DNA from 2 places in the Micromonospora globosa genome. Region 2 is predicted to be linked to the other one. Evidence: riboswitches for the same ligand, from Rfam matches in the RefSeq annotation. Region 2 holds a riboswitch; the other holds the start of a gene.
The links. A riboswitch is a leader RNA that binds a small molecule or an ion and turns the genes downstream of it on or off. The one in region 2 is predicted to bind thiamine pyrophosphate.

Region 1: linked by a shared signal. The riboswitch ahead of IF06_RS0128360 (ECF transporter S component) and the one ahead of thiE (thiamine phosphate synthase) in region 2 are both predicted to bind thiamine pyrophosphate.

What each region holds. Positions count from the first base shown of each region.
Region 1 is NZ_JNZR01000039.1:51,442-60,071, reverse strand. Features, by position in the region: gene IF06_RS0128370 (sugar isomerase domain-containing protein) at 29-778, opposite strand; gene IF06_RS0128365 (alpha/beta fold hydrolase) at 775-1,611, opposite strand; TPP riboswitch at 1,688-1,794, shown strand; gene IF06_RS0128360 (ECF transporter S component) at 1,870-2,460, shown strand; gene IF06_RS0128350 (ABC transporter ATP-binding protein) at 2,557-3,990, shown strand; gene IF06_RS0128345 (energy-coupling factor transporter transmembrane component T family protein) at 3,987-4,787, shown strand; gene IF06_RS0128340 (hypothetical protein) at 5,007-5,303, opposite strand; gene gndA (NADP-dependent phosphogluconate dehydrogenase) at 5,669-7,111, shown strand; gene IF06_RS0128330 (hypothetical protein) at 7,139-7,363, opposite strand; gene IF06_RS0128325 (hypothetical protein) at 7,485-7,670, opposite strand; gene IF06_RS0128320 (isoprenyl transferase) at 7,739-8,515, opposite strand; gene recO (DNA repair protein RecO) at 8,548-8,630, opposite strand, start outside.
Region 2 is NZ_JNZR01000003.1:177,653-186,282, reverse strand. Features, by position in the region: gene thiD (bifunctional hydroxymethylpyrimidine kinase/phosphomethylpyrimidine kinase) at 1-719, opposite strand, end outside; gene IF06_RS0105340 (thiamine phosphate synthase) at 716-1,519, opposite strand; gene IF06_RS0105335 (thiazole synthase) at 1,558-2,331, opposite strand; gene thiS (sulfur carrier protein ThiS) at 2,336-2,536, opposite strand; gene thiO (glycine oxidase ThiO) at 2,527-3,657, opposite strand; gene thiE (thiamine phosphate synthase) at 3,651-4,277, opposite strand; TPP riboswitch at 4,272-4,383, opposite strand; gene IF06_RS0105315 (DUF559 domain-containing protein) at 4,501-5,412, shown strand; gene IF06_RS0105310 (aldo/keto reductase) at 5,853-6,815, opposite strand; gene IF06_RS0105305 (nucleotidyltransferase family protein) at 6,837-7,643, opposite strand; gene IF06_RS0105300 (ABC-F family ATP-binding cassette domain-containing protein) at 7,640-8,630, opposite strand, start outside.

The sequences.
Region 1 (8,630 bases), on a different contig from region 2:
GCCCCGTACGGATGATCACGAAACCGGTTCAGGAACCGCGGCGGATCCGGCCCGCGTACCGTGCCTCCAACTCGGCGTTGTGCTCGTCGCCGCCGGTGATGTTCGCGGACAGGTAGACCGGCGGGCGCTGCCCCGCCGCGATCAGCCGGGCCACCACCTCGGCGACGATCTGCTGGGCGAGCAGCGCCGCGGTGATCGAGGAGACCGCGCCGACCGCGCCGCCGCCCGGCAGCGGCAGCGTGGCGTCGCCGTACGGGGCGCCGTTGTCCAGCACCACGTCGGCGAAGTCGGCGAGCTTGCGGCCGGACGGGTGCCGCGAGGTCATCCGCGCCGAGTGCTGTGCCGACGTGATCGCCACCAGGCCGTGCCCGCGTTCCTTCACGATGGACGCGAACTCGACCATCGCCCCGTTCACGCCCGAGTTCGAGGCCAGCACGAACACGTCCTGCGGCCGGATCGGCGCCAGCTCGTAGAGGCGGTGCGCCACGGCCGGGTCGCGCTCCAGCTTCGGGCCGAGCACGTCGGCCGGGTCGCCGCCGATCAGCACCAGGTCACGCAGCGCGATCCGGTTGGTGGGCACCAGCCCGCCGGCCCGGCCGGCGATCTCCATGGCCAGCGCCTCGGAGTGCCCGGTGCCGAACGCGTGCACCACACCGTCGGCGCGCAGCGCCGCCGCGATCAGGTCGGCCGCGTCGGCCACGTTCTGCCGCTGCTCGGCGGCGACCCGGCCGATCGTCTCGGTCACCACCGCCAGGTACGCCTCGGCGCTCACCGTCATGCCTCCTCCGTTCCCGCGCACCGGGCGAGGATCGCCTCGGCCAGCGGGCCGGGCGCCTCGTCCGGGATCCAGTGGCTGACGCCGGACAGCGTCACGAACCGGTAGTCACCGGTGACGTGCGCGGCGCACGCCTGCGCGGCCGTCCGGCCGATCGCCACGTCCTTGTCGCTCCACACGAACGTGGTGGGCACCCCCACCGGGGCGACCGCCTTCATGTCCGCACCGGTCATCGCGCGGTACCAGTTCAACGCCGCCGTCAACGCGCCCGGCTCGCGCATCGGCTCGGCGTACCGGGCCACCACGTCGGCGTCACCCACTCCGCTCAGCAGCTTGCGCAGCGTGGCGCCGTTCCACGCCAGCAGCACCTTCTCCGCCGTACCGGGCTTGCGGAACAACGCGATGTACGCGGACTTGACCTTCTGCCGCGGGTCGGTGGCGAGCGCGTGCCCCATCGCGGCCGGGTGCGGCACCGACACCGCGGTCAGCGTCCGCACCCGCTCCGGGTGCGCCGCCGCCAGCCCCCACGCCACGATGGCGCCCCAGTCGTGGCCGACCACATGGGCGCCTGTCACCCCGAGCGCGTCGAGCACCGCGGCCGCGTCGGCCACCAGCTCCGGAATCCGGTACGCCCCGACGTCCGCCGGACGCGCGCCGGGTGAGTAGCCGCGCTGGTCGAGCGCGTACGTGCGCAGCCCGGCGGCGTGCAGCGCGGGTGTGACCGCGTCCCACTCACCGGAGTGCTGCGGAAAGCCGTGCAGCAACAGGACCGGGTCACCGTCCTCGGGGCCGCCGGCGCGTACCTCGAACGTCAGTCCCCGCGCATCCACCAGCATGATCGCCACCATACCGACACTCGCCCTGCTGGGCCGGGGCCCGTGGTCGGTGCTAGCGTCTGCGACGAGACAACTTCACATCCGACAGGGGAGCGCACAGCGCTGAGAGTGCGGGCCGGTGCCCGCAGACCCTCGAACCTGATCTGGGTAATGCCAGCGCAGGGAGTTCGGTCGACCTCCAGCCGCGTCGCCGTCCGGTGACCACCGGGCGCGGCGTGCGTCTTCTCCTGGTTCACCTCGACGAACTGGGAGTCAACCGTGAACCACACCGACAGCAACCGCTGGCGTACCGTCGACATCGTCGTCGCCTCGGTCATCGCCGTCGCCTTCGGCGTCGTCTTCTGGGCCTGGGGCCTGCTCTGGAGCGCCACCGACGCGGCGTCCGCGTTCTTCCCGCCGGCCCAGGCCGTGCTCTACGGCGTGTGGCTGATCCCGGCGGTGCTCGCCGGCCTGATCATCCGCAAGCCGGGCGCCGCGCTGTACTGCGAGACGGTGGCCGCGATCATCTCCGCCCTGCTGGGCAGCCAGTGGGCGAGCATCGTGATCCTCCAGGGCCTGATGCAGGGCATCGGCGCCGAGCTGGCCTTCGCCGCGTTCCGGTACCGCTCGTTCCGACTGCCGGTGGCGGTGCTGGCCGGTGCGCTGACCGGTCTCGGCGCGGCGATCTTCGACTTCGTCTACTGGAACAAGGCGTTCGACTTCGCCTCCTACCGCCTCCCGTACGCGCTGATCACGATCGTCAGCGCCACGATCGTCGCCGGTCTCGGCGCGCACGTCCTCACCCGCGCGCTGGCGAACACCGGCGTCCTGGACCGCTTTCCCGCCGGCCGCGACCGAGCCCTGGTCTGACGCCTCCATCGTGTCGATCATGAAGTTGGCGGCCGTTTCGGCACCCGTCATCGCCGTCAACCTCATGATCGACGGAGAAGAGGGGGTGGGCGGGCGGTGAGCGGGGTGGTGCTGCGGGGGTTCGGGTGGCGGCACGGGGGACGGAAACGCTGGGCTCTGCGCGGGGTGGATCTGCGCGTGGAGAGCGGCGAGCGGGTGCTGCTGCTCGGACCCTCCGGCGCCGGTAAGAGCACGCTGCTGGCCGCGCTGGCCGGGCTGCTGCCGGAGGACTCCGGCGAGCAGGAGGGCACCGTCGAGATCGACGGGCTGGACCCGCGCAAGGCCCGCGAGCGCGTCGGCATCGTCTTCCAGGACCCGGAGACCCAGCTCGTCATGGCCCGCTCCGGCGACGACGTGGCGTTCGGGCTGGAGAACCGTGGTGTACCCGCCGGGGAGATCTGGCCCCGCGTCGACGAGGCGCTGCACCGGGTCGGCTTCCCGTACGACAGGGACCGCCCCACCGCAGCGCTCAGCGGCGGCGAGCAGCAGCGGCTGGCGCTGGCCGGCACGCTCGCGCTGCGTCCCGGGCTGCTGCTGCTCGACGAGCCCACCGCCAACCTCGACCCGGCCGGTGCCACCCTGATCCGCCGGGCCGTCGCGAACGCGCTCGACCCGGACACCACGATGGTCCTGGTCGAGCACCGGGTCACCGAGGCACTGCCGCTGGTCGACCGCGTCGTCGTGCTGGAACCCGGCGGCGGGGTGCGCGCCGACGGGCCACCCGAGGCGGTCTTCGCCGCGCACGGCGACGCGCTGGCCGCCGCCGGGGTCTGGGTACCCGGCCACGTCGCGCCACCCCGGCACGCCACCACGCCGCCCGGCGACGTGCTGCTCACCGCGGAGCGGCTCGGCCTGCCGCCCCGGCTAGACCCCACCGATCTCCGGGTACGCGCCGGCGAGGCGCTCGCCGTCCTCGGCCCCAACGGCGCCGGCAAGTCCACACTGGCGCTGCTCCTGGGCGGGCTGCTGAAGCCCGGCACGGGCACCGTCACCGCGTCGGCGGAACTCGCCGGGCGGGACGCGCGTACTCCCCCGCACCGCTGGCGGGCACCCGCGCTGGTACGCCGGATCGGTTCAGTGTTCCAGGATCCGGAACACCAGTTCGTCACCGCCACGGTCCGCGACGAGCTGGCGCTCGGCCCGCGCCGCACCGGCCGGCCCGAGTCGGCGGTGACCGCCACCGTCGACGAGCTGCTGCACCGGTTGCGGCTGGACCGGCTGGCCGGCGCCAACCCGTACACCCTCTCCGGTGGGGAGGCGCGGCGGCTGAGTGTGGCGACGGCCCTGGCCACCGCGCCCCGCCTGCTGATCTGCGACGAGCCCACGTTCGGCCAGGACCGGCGGACCTGGCTGGAGCTGGTCGACCTGCTCGCCGAGCTGCGCGACGCCGGGCACGGCGTGGTCGCGGTGACCCACGACGAGGACTTCGTCGCCGCGCTGGCCGACACGACGCTCACCCTGCACCGCTCCCCCGACGGGGTGGCCACGTGATCGGCCTCGAACCGGTCGCCGCACCCGGCGCCCCGCTGGCCCGGCGCAACCCGGTGGCGAAGCTGGCCGCCGCTGTGGTCTTCACGCTGATCCTGGTGGCGACGCTCGACCCGGTCGCACCGGCCATCGCCATCGCCGTGGAACTCGCGGTGCTGCCGCTGTTCGGGGTCCGCTACCGGGTGCTGGCCCGCCGGGCCTGGCCGCTGCTCGCCGGTGCCGCCGGCATCCTGATCACGCTGGTGCTCTTCGCGGCCGACCGCTCCGGCCGGGTGCTGGTGGAGGCCGGCCCGGTCCTGGTGACCGAGGGCGTCCTCGTCACCGCGCTGGGCCTGGTGCTGCGGATGCTCGCCGTGGCGCTGCCCGGCATCGTCGTGTTCGCCACCACCGACCCGACGGACCTGGCCGACGCGTTGATCCAGAACGCGAAGACGCCCGCCCGGTTCGCCATCGGGGCGCTCGCCGCGTTCCGGATGGTGCCGCTGCTGGAACAGGAGTGGCGGATGATCAGCATGGCCCGCCGGGCCCGCGGCGTGGACGCCGGCCGCAACCCGGTGGCGAAGCTGCGGCTGTTCGCGTCCACCGCGTTCACGCTGCTGGTGGGCGCGATCCGGCGGGGTACCCGGCTGGCCGTGGCGATGGACGCCCGGGGCTTCGACGCGGGTACGCCGCGCACCGTGGCCCGCCCGCAGCGCTTCACCCGCGCCGACGCCCTGCTCGTGGCGGGCGCCGCGCTGCTGGCCGGCGGTGCCCTGGCCACAAGCATCGCCCTGGGCACCTTCCGCCCCTTGATCGGCTGACCCCGTCCCCGCCACCCTCGCCCTGTTGATCATGAAGTTGACGGCACCGGTTGCCCGTTTTGTCGCCGCCAACTTCATGATCGACAGGGCTGGAGTGGATCTTGGTATGGGATGGCCCTTCTAGGGGCCGGAATCGTCCAAGATCTCCGGGGGGACGCCCGGGCAGGCCCCCGATGAGGGGCCTGCCCGGTGAGCGGCTGACCGGGAAAGGGCTGTCGGTCAGCTGCGGCGGAAGGCGTAGAACCGGGTCTGGCCGGCGCGCTGACTACGCCCGGTGTTCCGGGCCTGCCGCCCTGCCGGTGGGCCGGACCGGGGCGGCGTCGCGGATGCGCCCGGCAGGACCGGGGTCTCCAGGGACTCCGAGGGCGGCACCGAGTCCGGGGACACGGCGGACGCCACCGGCTCCGTGGGGAGCACCACCGCGGGTGGCGTCAGCGTGAGCGCGTCGAGCTTCGGCGGGGTCACCTGCGGCGACGACTGCTTGCGGGACTTCTTCGGATTGCGCTTCGCGGGCATTCGCGGGCCTCCTGTCGTGCGGGCGCGCCGACCGGGACGCGCCGAGCGGGGGCTCCGGTGCGTTCCGATCACGACAGACACCGCGACCGACGGTGGCGGGAAGGAATGCGGACGCCCGGAGCAGGACGGGTCCACGGCACTGGCGGCGGTGGACCGGGCTCGGAGGTGGGGCGTCACTTACGCATGCGGCAACGCTATCCCGCCGCCCGGAAACCCGCACCCGATTTACCGGGAGAGAACGCGAACGCGCCCGCGCGAGACGCACGGCCACCCGGCGATCACGCCCTGTCGACGTCCCCGCCCGCTCCCCCGGCGACCGCGATACGGTCGCAGAACGGCAGCACGAACGAGAGGTGGCGGTACGCATGGCAGAGCAGGCGACGGCGCAGATCGGGGTCACCGGTCTGGCGGTGATGGGCCGCAACCTGGCCCGGAACCTGGCCCGCAACGGCTTCGCCGTGGCGGTGCACAACCGGTCGCCGGAACGTACCCGGAGCCTGGTCGCCGAGCACGGCGACGAGGGCACGTTCGTGCCGTCGGAGTCGCTCGCGGACTTCGTCGGCTCGCTGGAGCGGCCCCGCGCGGTGATCGTGATGGTGAAGGCCGGCGCGCCCACCGACGCGGTGATCGACGAACTGGTCCCGCTGCTGGAGGAGGGCGACATCGTCGTCGACTGCGGCAACGCGCACTTCGCCGACACCCGCCGCCGGGAGGAGGCGCTGCGCGCGCACGGGCTGCACTTCGTCGGCACCGGAGTGTCCGGCGGCGAGGAGGGCGCGCTGCTCGGTCCGAGCATCATGCCCGGCGGGTCGGCCGAGTCGTACCGCAAGCTCGGGCCGATCTTCGAGAAGATCGCCGCGCAGGTGGACGGTGAGCCCTGCTGCCGGCACATCGGGCCGGACGGCGCGGGCCACTTCGTGAAGATGGTCCACAACGGCATCGAGTACGCCGACATGCAGCTCATCGCCGAGGCGTACGACCTGTTGCGGGCCGGTCTGTCGGCGAGCCCGGCGGAGATCGCGGAGATCTTCCGGGAGTGGAACGGCGGCGAGCTGGGGTCGTTCCTCATCGAGATCACCGCCGACGTGCTCGGCCACACCGACGCGGCCACCGGCCAGGCGTTCGTGGACATCGTGCTCGACCAGGCCGAGCAGAAGGGCACCGGCCGCTGGACCGTGCAGAGCGCGCTCGACCTCGGCATCCCGATCACCGGCATCGCCGAGGCCACATTCGCGCGGTCGCTGTCCGGCCACGCCGACCAGCGCGAGGCAGCCCGCCGGGTGTTCGCCGACGCGGGTGAGAAGTGGCAGGTGGACGACCGGGACGCGTTCGTCGAGGACGTGCGCCGCGCACTGCTCGCCAGCAAGATCGTCGCGTACGCGCAGGGGTTCGACCACATCCGGGCCGGCAGCCGGGAGTACGACTGGGACATCGACCTGGGCGGTACGGCCACCATCTGGCGGGGCGGCTGCATCATCCGGGCCGGTTTCCTGGACCGGATCCGGGAGGCGTACGACGCGGAGCCGGACCTGTCGACGCTGCTCGTCGCGCCGTGGTTCGCCGAGCGGGTCAGCGACGGCGTACCGGCCTGGCGACGGGTGGTGGCCGACGCGGCCCGGGCGGGCGTGCCGGCCCCGGCCTTCGGGTCGTCGCTGGCCTACTTCGACGCGCTGCGGGCGCAGCGGCTGCCGGCCGCGCTGATCCAGGGCCTGCGGGACGACTTCGGCGCGCACACCTACCACCGGGTGGACCGGGACGGTTCGTTCCACACCCTCTGGGCGGGCGACCGCTCCGAAGTGGAGGCGTGAGCCGCGCAGACAGCCCCGCCGGACGGTTCACCAGGCCCGCTGACCGTCCGGGTCGGGCGCCCAGCCGGCGGCCGGCTCACCCGACGCCAGTTCGCCGATCTCACCGGAGCGGACCGCCGGGGTGTGCCCGAGGTCCGCGCACCACCGCTGGGCGACGTCGGCGCACAGTGCGGCCACCGCGTCCCGGCGGGCCGGCTCCACCAGGTCGGCGGCGGCCAGGGCAGCAGTCATCTCGTACCGGAGATCGCGCATCCTCCACCCCCGTGGCGGGCGCGCACCCGGCGGCGCGCCCTGCGCCGATCGTAGAGCGGAACGCCCCGCGCCCGGCGGGAAAGCCGGATGCGGGGCGTCACGGTCGGGCCGGACGTCGCGGTCAGAAGAACCGGCGACGCCTGGCCTTCTGCGGCCGGATCAGGTCGGCGCCCTTGGTCAGCAGACGGCTCACCCCGGACGGGCCACGACGGGCCTCCAGGGTGTGGCTGAGCCGGCGCGCGCCGGCCGCCGCCAGCGGCACGGCGACCGCCATGACCGCCCACTGCGCGATCCGCTTCTGAATCATGTGGTTCACCTCCGCGTTTGCTGTCTGGAGGTATCGGTACCCAGCGCGGCCCGTCGGTAAGCGTGACCTCAGGCGCCCGGGGCGACCGGGTTGGGCAGGGCGCCGCCGAAGCGGCGGTCGCGCTGGGCGTACAGCTCGCAGGCGTACCAGAGGTGGCGGCGGTCGAAGTCGGGCCAGAGCGTGTCCAGGTAGACCAGCTCGGCGTACGCGGTCTGCCAGAGCAGGAAGTTGGAGATGCGCTGCTCGCCGGAGGGGCGCAGGAACAGGTCGACCTCGGGCACCTCGGGGTGGTAGAGGTAGCGCGCCACCGTCTTCTCGTTCACCTTGGCCGGGTCGAGCCGGCCGGCCGCGACGTCGCGGGCGATCCCGGCGGCGGCGTCGGCGATCTCCGCCTGGCCGCCGTAGTTGACGCAGAACTGCAGCGTCAGCGTCGAGTTGCCGCGCGACATCTCCTCGGCGGTCTGCAACTCGGAGATGACGCTCTTCCACAGCCGGCCGGCACGGCCCGACCAGACCACCCGGACGCCCAGGTCGACGAGCTGGTCGCGGCGGCGGCGGATGACGTCCCTGTTGAAGCCCATCAGGAAGCGGACCTCGTCCGGCGAGCGCCGCCAGTTCTCGGTGGAGAACGCGTACGCCGACAGGTAGGGGATCCCCATCTCGATCGCGCCCTCGACGGCGTCGAACAGGCTGTGCTCGCCCTGCTCGTGCCCCTTGGTGCGGGGCAGCCCACGCTCCTTGGCCCAGCGGCCGTTGCCGTCCATCACGATGGCGACGTGCCGGGGCACCGCGGCGGGCGGCAGCGCCGGCGGACGGGCGCCGGAGGGGTGCGGGGTCGGCGGCACCGGCTCGCGGCGGGTCGCCCTCGTCGATCGGATCACTCGGTCATCTCCCTGTTCACTCCGGCGACGGGCCCGGCGCCGGAGCGCGGCGGGACCACATCCGGCCCCGCGCCGCCGG
Region 2 (8,630 bases):
AGCGCGCGGGTGACGTACTCCTTGGCGGCCGCCACCGCGACCGGCACCGCGTCGCCCGCGGCGAGCCGGACCGCGACGGCGGCCGAGAACGAACAGCCGGTGCCGTGGTTGTGCCGGGTGTCCACCCGGGGCGCGCGCAGCAGGCGGGTCGTCCCGCCGCCGGCGAGCACGTCCACCGACTCGCCGTCGGCGTCCACGTCGCCGCCGGTCACCACCACGAACGCCGGTCCGCGCGCCGCCAGCGCCTCGGCCGCCGCGACCATCTCCTCGACGGTGCCCACCGGGCCTCCGGTGAGGGCCGCGGCCTCCGCGCAGTTCGGTGTCGCCACCTCCGCGTACGGCAGGAGCCGCTCGACCGCCTCCACCACGCCGAGCCGGTGCCCGCTCGTGGCGACCAGTACCGGGTCGACGACCAGGTGCGGCAGCCGCCCGGCCCGGGCCGCCTCGGCCACCGCGTCGGCGACCGCGGGGGTGCCGAGCATGCCGGTCTTCACGGCGCGCACGTCGAAGTCGCCGAGGACGCTGTCCATCTGGTCGCGCACTGTCTGCGGCGGCAGGGGCAGGACGGCGTCCACGCCCCGGGTGCTCTGCGCGGTGACGGCGGTGAGCACTGTGGTGCCGTACGCCCCGAGCGCGGCGAACGTCTTGAGGTCGGCCTGGATGCCCGCTCCCGCTCCGGAGTCGGAGCCGGCGATGCTGAGAACTGTTTTCGGCGTCACTGGTTCTCTTCTCCGGCGGTTGCTGTGACGGCTGCGGCCGACAGTGGTTGCGGTCGGGGCTGCGGCCGACCGTGCCCACTCCGGGCGGTCAGGCTTGATCCCTCCGTGGGCACGGTCGGCCGCAGCCCTGTCGCGTGCGGGCCGTGGTCGGATCGCGCGGGGTGGGTGCGCGCCACACGGGTGGCCGCCTCCTGGAAGGCTCTGCCCAGCGTGGTGGCGGTTTCGGTGGGGTCGTCGGCGCGCATGATGGTGCCCAGGACTGCTACTCCGGTGGCGCCCGCCTCCACGCATGCACTGACCTGAGCTGCCGTTTCGATGCCGCCTAGTGCCAGCACGGGCACCTTGGTCACCGCGATCAGCTCGCGCAGTCCGTCGGGTTGCAGGGGTGGGCCGTAGCCGGGCTTTGTTCTTGTCTCGTAGACCGGGGACAGCGTGGCGTAGTGCTCGGTGGTGAGCCGGGCCAGCTCGGCGGTGTCGTGACAGGACCGGCCGACCAATCCGACTGCGGGCGGCGGGTACGGGCCGGCGGCGGGCAGGTGCACCGCGTCCCCGTCGAGCGGATCGGGTCCGGCCACGACGAGCGTGCCGCCCGCCTCGGCGAGGATCGCGCGCAGCTCGACGGCGAGCGCGAGGCGTTCGGCGCGGGGCAGGTCCTTCTCCCGCAGCACCACCCAGCGCACTCCCCCGCCGACGGCCCCCGCGACCACGTCGACGAGCGCCCTCTTGGCGACCCGCCGATCGGTGAGCAGCACGACCCCGGTCGGGCCGGTGTAGATCTTGGTACGCGGCCGCCCCTCCACGGGCGCCTCCGTACCAGGATCCGCAACGCGTAGAGCGGTCACAGGTCCGGCCGTCCCTCGTCGGGGGTGGACGGCAAGGCGTGGAAGCGACGGGTGATGCGGCCCGCGCCGTACGCCAGGTGCCCGGCCTCGACCGCGTACCGCATGGCCGTGGCCATCGCCACCGGGTCGGCGGCCCGGGTCACGGCACTGGCCAGCAGCACCGCGTCGCAGCCCAGCTCCATCGCCAGGGCCGCGTCGGAGGCGGTGCCGATGCCCGCGTCCAGCACCACCGGCACGTCCACAGCCGCCCGGATCAGCCGGATGTGGTGCGGGTTGCCGATGCCCAGCCCGGAGCCGATCGGCGACCCGGCCGGCATCACCGCCGCGCAGCCCACGTCGGCCAGCCGCCGGGCCAGCACGGGATCGTCCGAGGTGTACGGCAGCACTGTGAACCCGTCGGCCACCAGTTCCTCGGCGGCGCGCAGCAGCTCCACCCCGTCGGGCAGGAGCGTGCGCTCGTCGCCGATCACCTCCAGCTTCACCCAGTCCGTGTCGAACGCCTCCCGGGCCAGGTGCGCCGTCTTCACCGCCTCCACGGCGGTGCGGCAGCCGGCCGTGTTCGGCAGCAGCCGTACGCCGCACCGCTCCACCAGGTCGAGCAGGCCGCCCGAGCCGCCGGGCGTGGTGTCCACCCGGCGCAGCGCCAACGTCACCAGCTCGGTGCCGGAGGCGCGGATCGCCTGCTCCAGCACGTGCAGGTTGGCCGCGCCGCCGGTGCCGAGGATGAGCCGCGAGCCGAACGCGACCCCGCCGATCTCCAGTGCGGACATCCGTTCACCCGCCCTGGGTGGCGCTGAGTACCTCGACCCGGTCGCCGTCGCGCAGCACGCTCGCCGACCAGCCGCCGCGTGGCACCACCTCGCCGTTGACCGCTACGGCGAGCCCGCGCTCCCGGTCGGTGACGGTGCGGACCACCTCGGCGACGGTGACGCCCTCGGGCAGCGTCCGGCCGGTGCCGTTGACGATCAGTTCCACGTGCGCTCCTTCCCGAAGCGGTCCGGGGTGAAGGGGGCGAGCGCGGGATCCGGCTCGCCGGTGACGATCAGCTCGGTGACCATGTCGGCGGTGACCGGGGTGAGCACGATGCCGTGCCTGTGGTGCCCGGTCGCCGCGAGCACGCCCGACTGCCCGGGGAGCGGCCCGATGATCGGCGCGTTGTCGGGCGTACCGGGGCGCAGCCCGGCAACGGCCTCCACCAGCTCGTACTCGACGAGTTCCGGCACCAGCTCGGCGGCGGCGCGCAGCAGTGTCAGCACGCCACCGGCGGTGACCTCGGTGTCCGCGCGCTCCTCCACAGTCGCCCCGACCACGACCTCACCGCTGTCCCGGGGCACCAGGTAGACCGGCTCGCTGTCCGCGTACCCCCGGATCACGTGCCGGAAGCCCGGCGGACCGCCACCCGGCGCGCGCAGCCGCAGCACCTGGCCCTTGACCGGCCGGACCGGCAGGCCGGTCAGGCTCGCCGCGCCGCAGCCGGCCGCGACCACAGTGACCCGGGCGTCCACCTCGGACAGCGCGCCGACGCGGGCCGGGCGCAGCTCCACGCCGACGCGTTCCGCAGCAGTGCGCAACGCGGCGACCAGCCGTCGCGGATCCACTTGGTGGTCGCCGGGGGCCACCGCGCCGCCGCGCACGCGCGGTGCCAGCGCCGGCTCGCGGTCGCGCAGCTCCGAGGGCCGCAGCGGCGTGATCGGCAGTCCCAGACCCCGTTGGTACGACCACAGCCGCCCCGCCTCGGCCAGGTCGTCGGCGGTGAGCCCGACGACGAGCGTGCCCTCGGTGCGGTACCCGAGGTCGACGCCGCTCGCCCCGGCCAGTTCGGCCGCGAAACCGGGCCAGCGGGCGGCGGACCCGACGAGAAGCGCTGTGAGTTCGTGCTCACCGAAGTACGCCTCCGCGACCGGCGACAGCATCCCGGCGGCCACCGACGAGGCGCCCGACCCGGGCCGGTCGTCGTGCACCACCACGCGCAGTCCGCGCTGCGCGCACCGCCACGCGATCGCGAGTCCCACCGGCCCGGCGCCCACCACCGCCACGTCGGTAAGGAAGGGCCCCCTGTTAACGCCTCCGGTAGAGGAAGGGCCCCCTCTTAACACGTCAGCGCCCGCAGCAGCTCGGCGGTGGCGTGCGCCGGATCGGCAGCCAGGCTGAGCGCGCCGACCACCGCCACCCCGTACGCCCCGGCGGCCCGCAGCGCCGGCACGCTCGCGGCCGTCACCCCACCGATCGCGATCACCGGGACGCTGACCGCCTCGGCGACCGCGCGTATCCCCTCGGGGCCGATCGGGTCCGGCAGGCCGGACTTGGTGGTGGTGACGTGGCACGGGCCCACGCCCAGGTAGCTCGCGCCCGCATCCACGGCCGTACGGGCGCTCACCGGCTCCCGGGCGGTCGCGCCGAGCACCGCGTCCGGGCCGAGCACGCAGCGCGCGGCTGCGACCGGCAGATCGTCCGCGCCGACGTGGCCCCCGGCGGCGTCCACCGCGAGCGCCACGTGCAGCCGGTCGTTGACCAGGCACTGTGCCCCGTACGGCCGGCACGCCTCGGTCACCCGGCACGCCAGCTCGTACGCCTCCCGGTCGGTGGCGTCGTCCTCCACGCGCACCTGCACGACGAGTTCGGCGCCCGCCACGGGCAGGGCGGCACGCAGCACGGCGAGCGGGTCACGCCCCGGCCGGGTGTCGGTGATGAGATGCAGTCGTCCCAGGGACAGCACGGCAACGCTCCTCCCTGCGCCGGCATTACCCGGATCAGGTTCGACGGTCGGGGGCTCCCAGCCCCCCTCTCAGCCCGGTCCGCACCGGGCTCCCGTGGGTCACTTGCGGCCTACCGTACGACGCCTCCCGCCCGTACGGAACCCCGGGTGAGGTTTTTCCCAGGAACCGTTCACATGCCGTACCGGGGCAACAGGTGATCGTCTCGTCACGACACGCTGCCGGATGTCCGTTCCCGCCCGTGTCCCGCGCCGCCTGGCGATCCTGCCGTTCCGGGGCAGCCGTGCCGTCTCCGAAGGACTGCTCACCTGGACGATGCTGCGCGGGCCGACCTGGATCCGCCTGCTGCCGGACGTGTACGTGCACCGGGACGGACACCGCGCCGACGACCACCGGATGTGGTGCGAGGCGGTGGCGTTGCGCCTGCCGCCGGGTGCCGCACTGGCGGGACGCAGCGCCGCCTGGCTGTTCGGCACGGACGTGCTCAGCCGCGACGCGCCGGTCACCGTGCTGCTGCCGAGCCCGGCCCGCATGCGTCCTCATCCACGGCTGCTGGTGACCCGGTCGCCCCTGCCCGAGTCGGACCGCACCCGGTTCGCGGGGCTGCCGGTCACGACCCCGCTGCGTACCGCGTTCGACCTGGGCCGGCAGGGCTCACTCGCCGAGGCGCTGGTCGCCGTCGACGCGCTGCTGCGTCGCCGGGTCGTGAAGCTGCCCGTCCTGCGGGCCTACGCCGCCGACCGGCCGGGTTGGCCGGGCGCTCCGCTGCTGCGCGAGGTACTGGCGATGGCCGAGCCGTTGAGCGAGTCCCCGATGGAGACGCGGCTGCGGCTGCTCCTCCTCGACGCCGGTCTCGGCCCGCTGACCGCCCAGCACGAGGTGCGCACCGGCGGACGCTTCGTGGCCCGGGTGGACCTGGCCTGGCCGGCTCTCCGCCTCGCGGTCGAGTACGACGGCGACCACCACCGGGAACGGGCTCACTTCCGGCGGGACGTGGCGCGCCTGAACGCGCTCCGCGCGGCCGGGTGGGTCGTGCTCCGGTTCACCGTCGACGACGTGCTACGCCGGCCCGACGCCACTGTCGCCCTGGTGCGCCAGGCCCTGGCAGAACGTCGCGCCGCCGCGGCAAACCACTGATCCGCACCCGCAGCCCCCCGCACCCCGGCTCGCAGCCCACAGCCCGCAGCCCCACAGCCGCAGCCCCACAGCCCCACAGCCCCGAGTCTCGCCCCGCCGCGCCCCCGGCCGCCACCCGCCACCTGGCCGGGCCGGGCCGGGACGCCCAAGACACCACGGGCGTCAGGAGGCCGCCCACAGACACTTATGGCGTTCCACTCGCGACTGAATCTGGCGACGAGTGGAACGCCGTGGGTGTCTGTGGGCCCTCTTGACACCCATACCGTTCCACTCATCGTGAGCGCTGCCCCTGAGTGGAACGCCACGGGTGCCTCCGCGCGCGGGCGGGCGGGCGGGCCACGGTGGGCGCACGCCGCGCGGGGCAAGCCCCGACGCTCGCACGCCGACGAGCGAGCGCACCCCCGACGCGCGAGCGGGCGCGTATGTACTGGCAGGGACGGTCAGAGGATGGCGTCCAAGGCGGTCAGGTCCTCGTCGGACGGCTGCCACGTCCCGGCTTCGGCATTGGCCTTCACCTGGTCGGGAGTGGTGGCGCCGGCGATCACCGACGTCACGGCGGGACGGGCCGCCAGGCCGCCGATCGCCACCTGGAGCATGCTGATGCCGCGCTCGGCCGCGTACGCCTCGATCGCCTCGATGACGTCCCAGCGCGCGGCGGCCAGCCGCTCGGCGTACCGGCCGCCACCGGCCAGGCGGCTGCCCGCCGGGGGCGCCTCGCCGCGCTTGTACTTGCCGGTGAGCAGCCCGTTGGCGAGCGGGAAGAACGGCAGCATGCCGAGGCCGAACCGCTCGCAGGCGGGGATCACCTCGTCCTCCACCCCGCGCTCCACCAGCGAGTAGTGGTTCTGCGCGGAGATGAACCGGGTACGCCCCTGCGACGACGCGGTCCAGTCGGCGTCGGCGATCTGCCACCCGGCGAAGTTGGAGTTGCCGAGGTAGCGCACCTTGCCGGCGGTCACCAGGTCGTCCAGCGCGGCGAGCGTCTCGTCGATCGGGGTGCCCGGGTCGGGCTCGTGCATCTGGTACAGGTCGATGTGGTCGGTGCCGAGCCGGCGCAGCGACGCCTCGACCGCGCGGGCGATGTAGCGGCGGGCGCCCCGGGCGCCGTGGTCCGGCCCGTTCGCGCCGTTCATGTCCATGCCGAACTTGGTGGCCACCACCACGTCGTCGCGGCGGCCCTTGAGCGCCTGGCCGAGCAGTTCCTCGGAGGCGCCCTGCGGCTCGCCGTAGATGTCGGCGGTGTCGAAGAAGTTGATCCCGGCGTCGAGCGCGGCGTCCACCACCGCCCGGGTGCCGTCGAGGTCGAGTTTGCGGCCGAAGTTGTTGCAGCCGATACCGACCACTGACACCACGAGCCCGGAGTCGCCCAGCCGGCGATAGGTCATCTCACTCACGAGATCCACCCTATGCCCGCTGCCCGGATGTCATCCGGGCAGCGGCAGCACCTGGTCGGCCAGCGTCCGGGCGGCACCGATCGTCGCCGCCAGTTCCTCAGGGGTACGCCCCACCGCGCCCAGCAGCGCCTGCGCCCGCTCGGCGAAGTCCGGCGGCGCACCGGGCAGGCGTCCGGCGGAGACGATCATGCCCTTCTCGTTGACCAGCCACCGCCCGGCCCGGCCGTGCAGCGCGTGGACCAGCACGCCGACCACCCGGAACAGGCAGCCCGCCACGTAGCCGGCGTCACCCCCTGCGGCGCCCTTCGCGGCGCCGTCGAGCAGCAGCCCGGTCTCCCAGCCACCGGCGACCAGCGCGGCGCCGAGCGCGGGCGGGTAGTCGACGGTCTCGGCCCGCAGCGCGGTCAGCTCACCGGTCGGGTCGCCGAGCACCCGCCCGAGCGCCACCTCCCCGGCGTACGCGTGCGAGTAGAAACCGAGCGGATGCCCGGCCTGCGCCTCGACCGTGTAGCGGCCGGCCCGGCAGTCCGCCCAGACCCGGTGCACCCGGTCCAGGTCGCGGTAGATCCAGTCCACCGCCACCCCGCCGACGCGCAGCCAGCCGCCCCCGTCGACCCACGGCCCCCAGCCGCCCGGGGCGGTGAGGTCCACCGGCCCGTCGGCGATCGAGGCGGCCACCGCGCGCAGCCCGGCCAGGTCCGGCGCGCCCCGGTAGTAGAGGCCCACGTCCCAGTCGGAGTCGGGCCGGTGGTCGCCGCGGGCCCGGCTGCCGCCGAGCGCCACCGCGACCACGCCGTTCACCGCGCACAGCCGGTCGGCCAGGTCCCTGTCGATCACCTCACGTCCCAGACCGGCTCCGGCGTCTCCACCACGTCGCCGTCGCCCCGGAACAGCACGAACCGGTCGAAGGTACGGGTGAACCACCTGTCGTGTGTCACCGCGACCACAGTCCCCTCGAACGCGGTCAGCCCGGCTTCCAGCGCCTCGGCCGAGGCCAGGTCGAGGTTGTCGGTGGGCTCGTCGAGCAGCAGCAGCGTGGCCCCGGACAGCTCCAGCAGCAGCACCAGGAACCGCGCCTGCTGCCCGCCGGAGAGCGTGCCGAACCGCTGGTCGCCCTGGCCGGCCAGCTCGTACCGGGACAGCGCCGCCATCGCGGCGTGCCGGTCCATGCCGGCCCGGTGGTCGTCGCCGCGCCACAGCACCTCGACGAGCGTCTTGCCCATCAGCTCCGGCCGGTCGTGGGTCTGCGAGAAGTGCCCGGGCCGGACCCGTGCGCCGAGCCGGACCACGCCGCCGTGGGCGACAGGTGCGAGCGCGGCGGCGCCGTCCACAGGCGTGTTGCCCGGCTCCGGGTCGGTGCCGCCCCGGGCCAGCAGCCGCAGGAAGTGCGACTTGCCGGTACCGTTCGCGCCGAGCACCGCGACCCGGTCGCCGTACCAGAGTTCCAGGTCGAACGGGTACGTCAGGCCGTCCAGCTCCAACTGCTCGGCGATCACCGCGCGCTTGCCGGTCCGCCCGCCGGTCAGGCGCATCCGGATGTCCTGGTCCTTCGGGGGTACGGGCGGCGGCCCGGCCTCCTCGAACTTGCGCAACCGGGTCTGCGCGGCCTGGTAGCGGGAGGCCATCCCGTCGTTGTACGCGGCCTTCTGCTTGTACATCAGCATCAGCTCGCGCAGCTTCTGGTGCTCCTCGTCCCAGCGTTTGCGCAGCTCGTCGAGGCGGGCGTGGCGGGCCACCCGTGCCTCGTGCCAGCTCGCGAAGCCGCCCGGGTGCACCCAGGCGCTGCCGCCCTCCACCGCGACGACCCGGTCGGCGGTCTGCGCC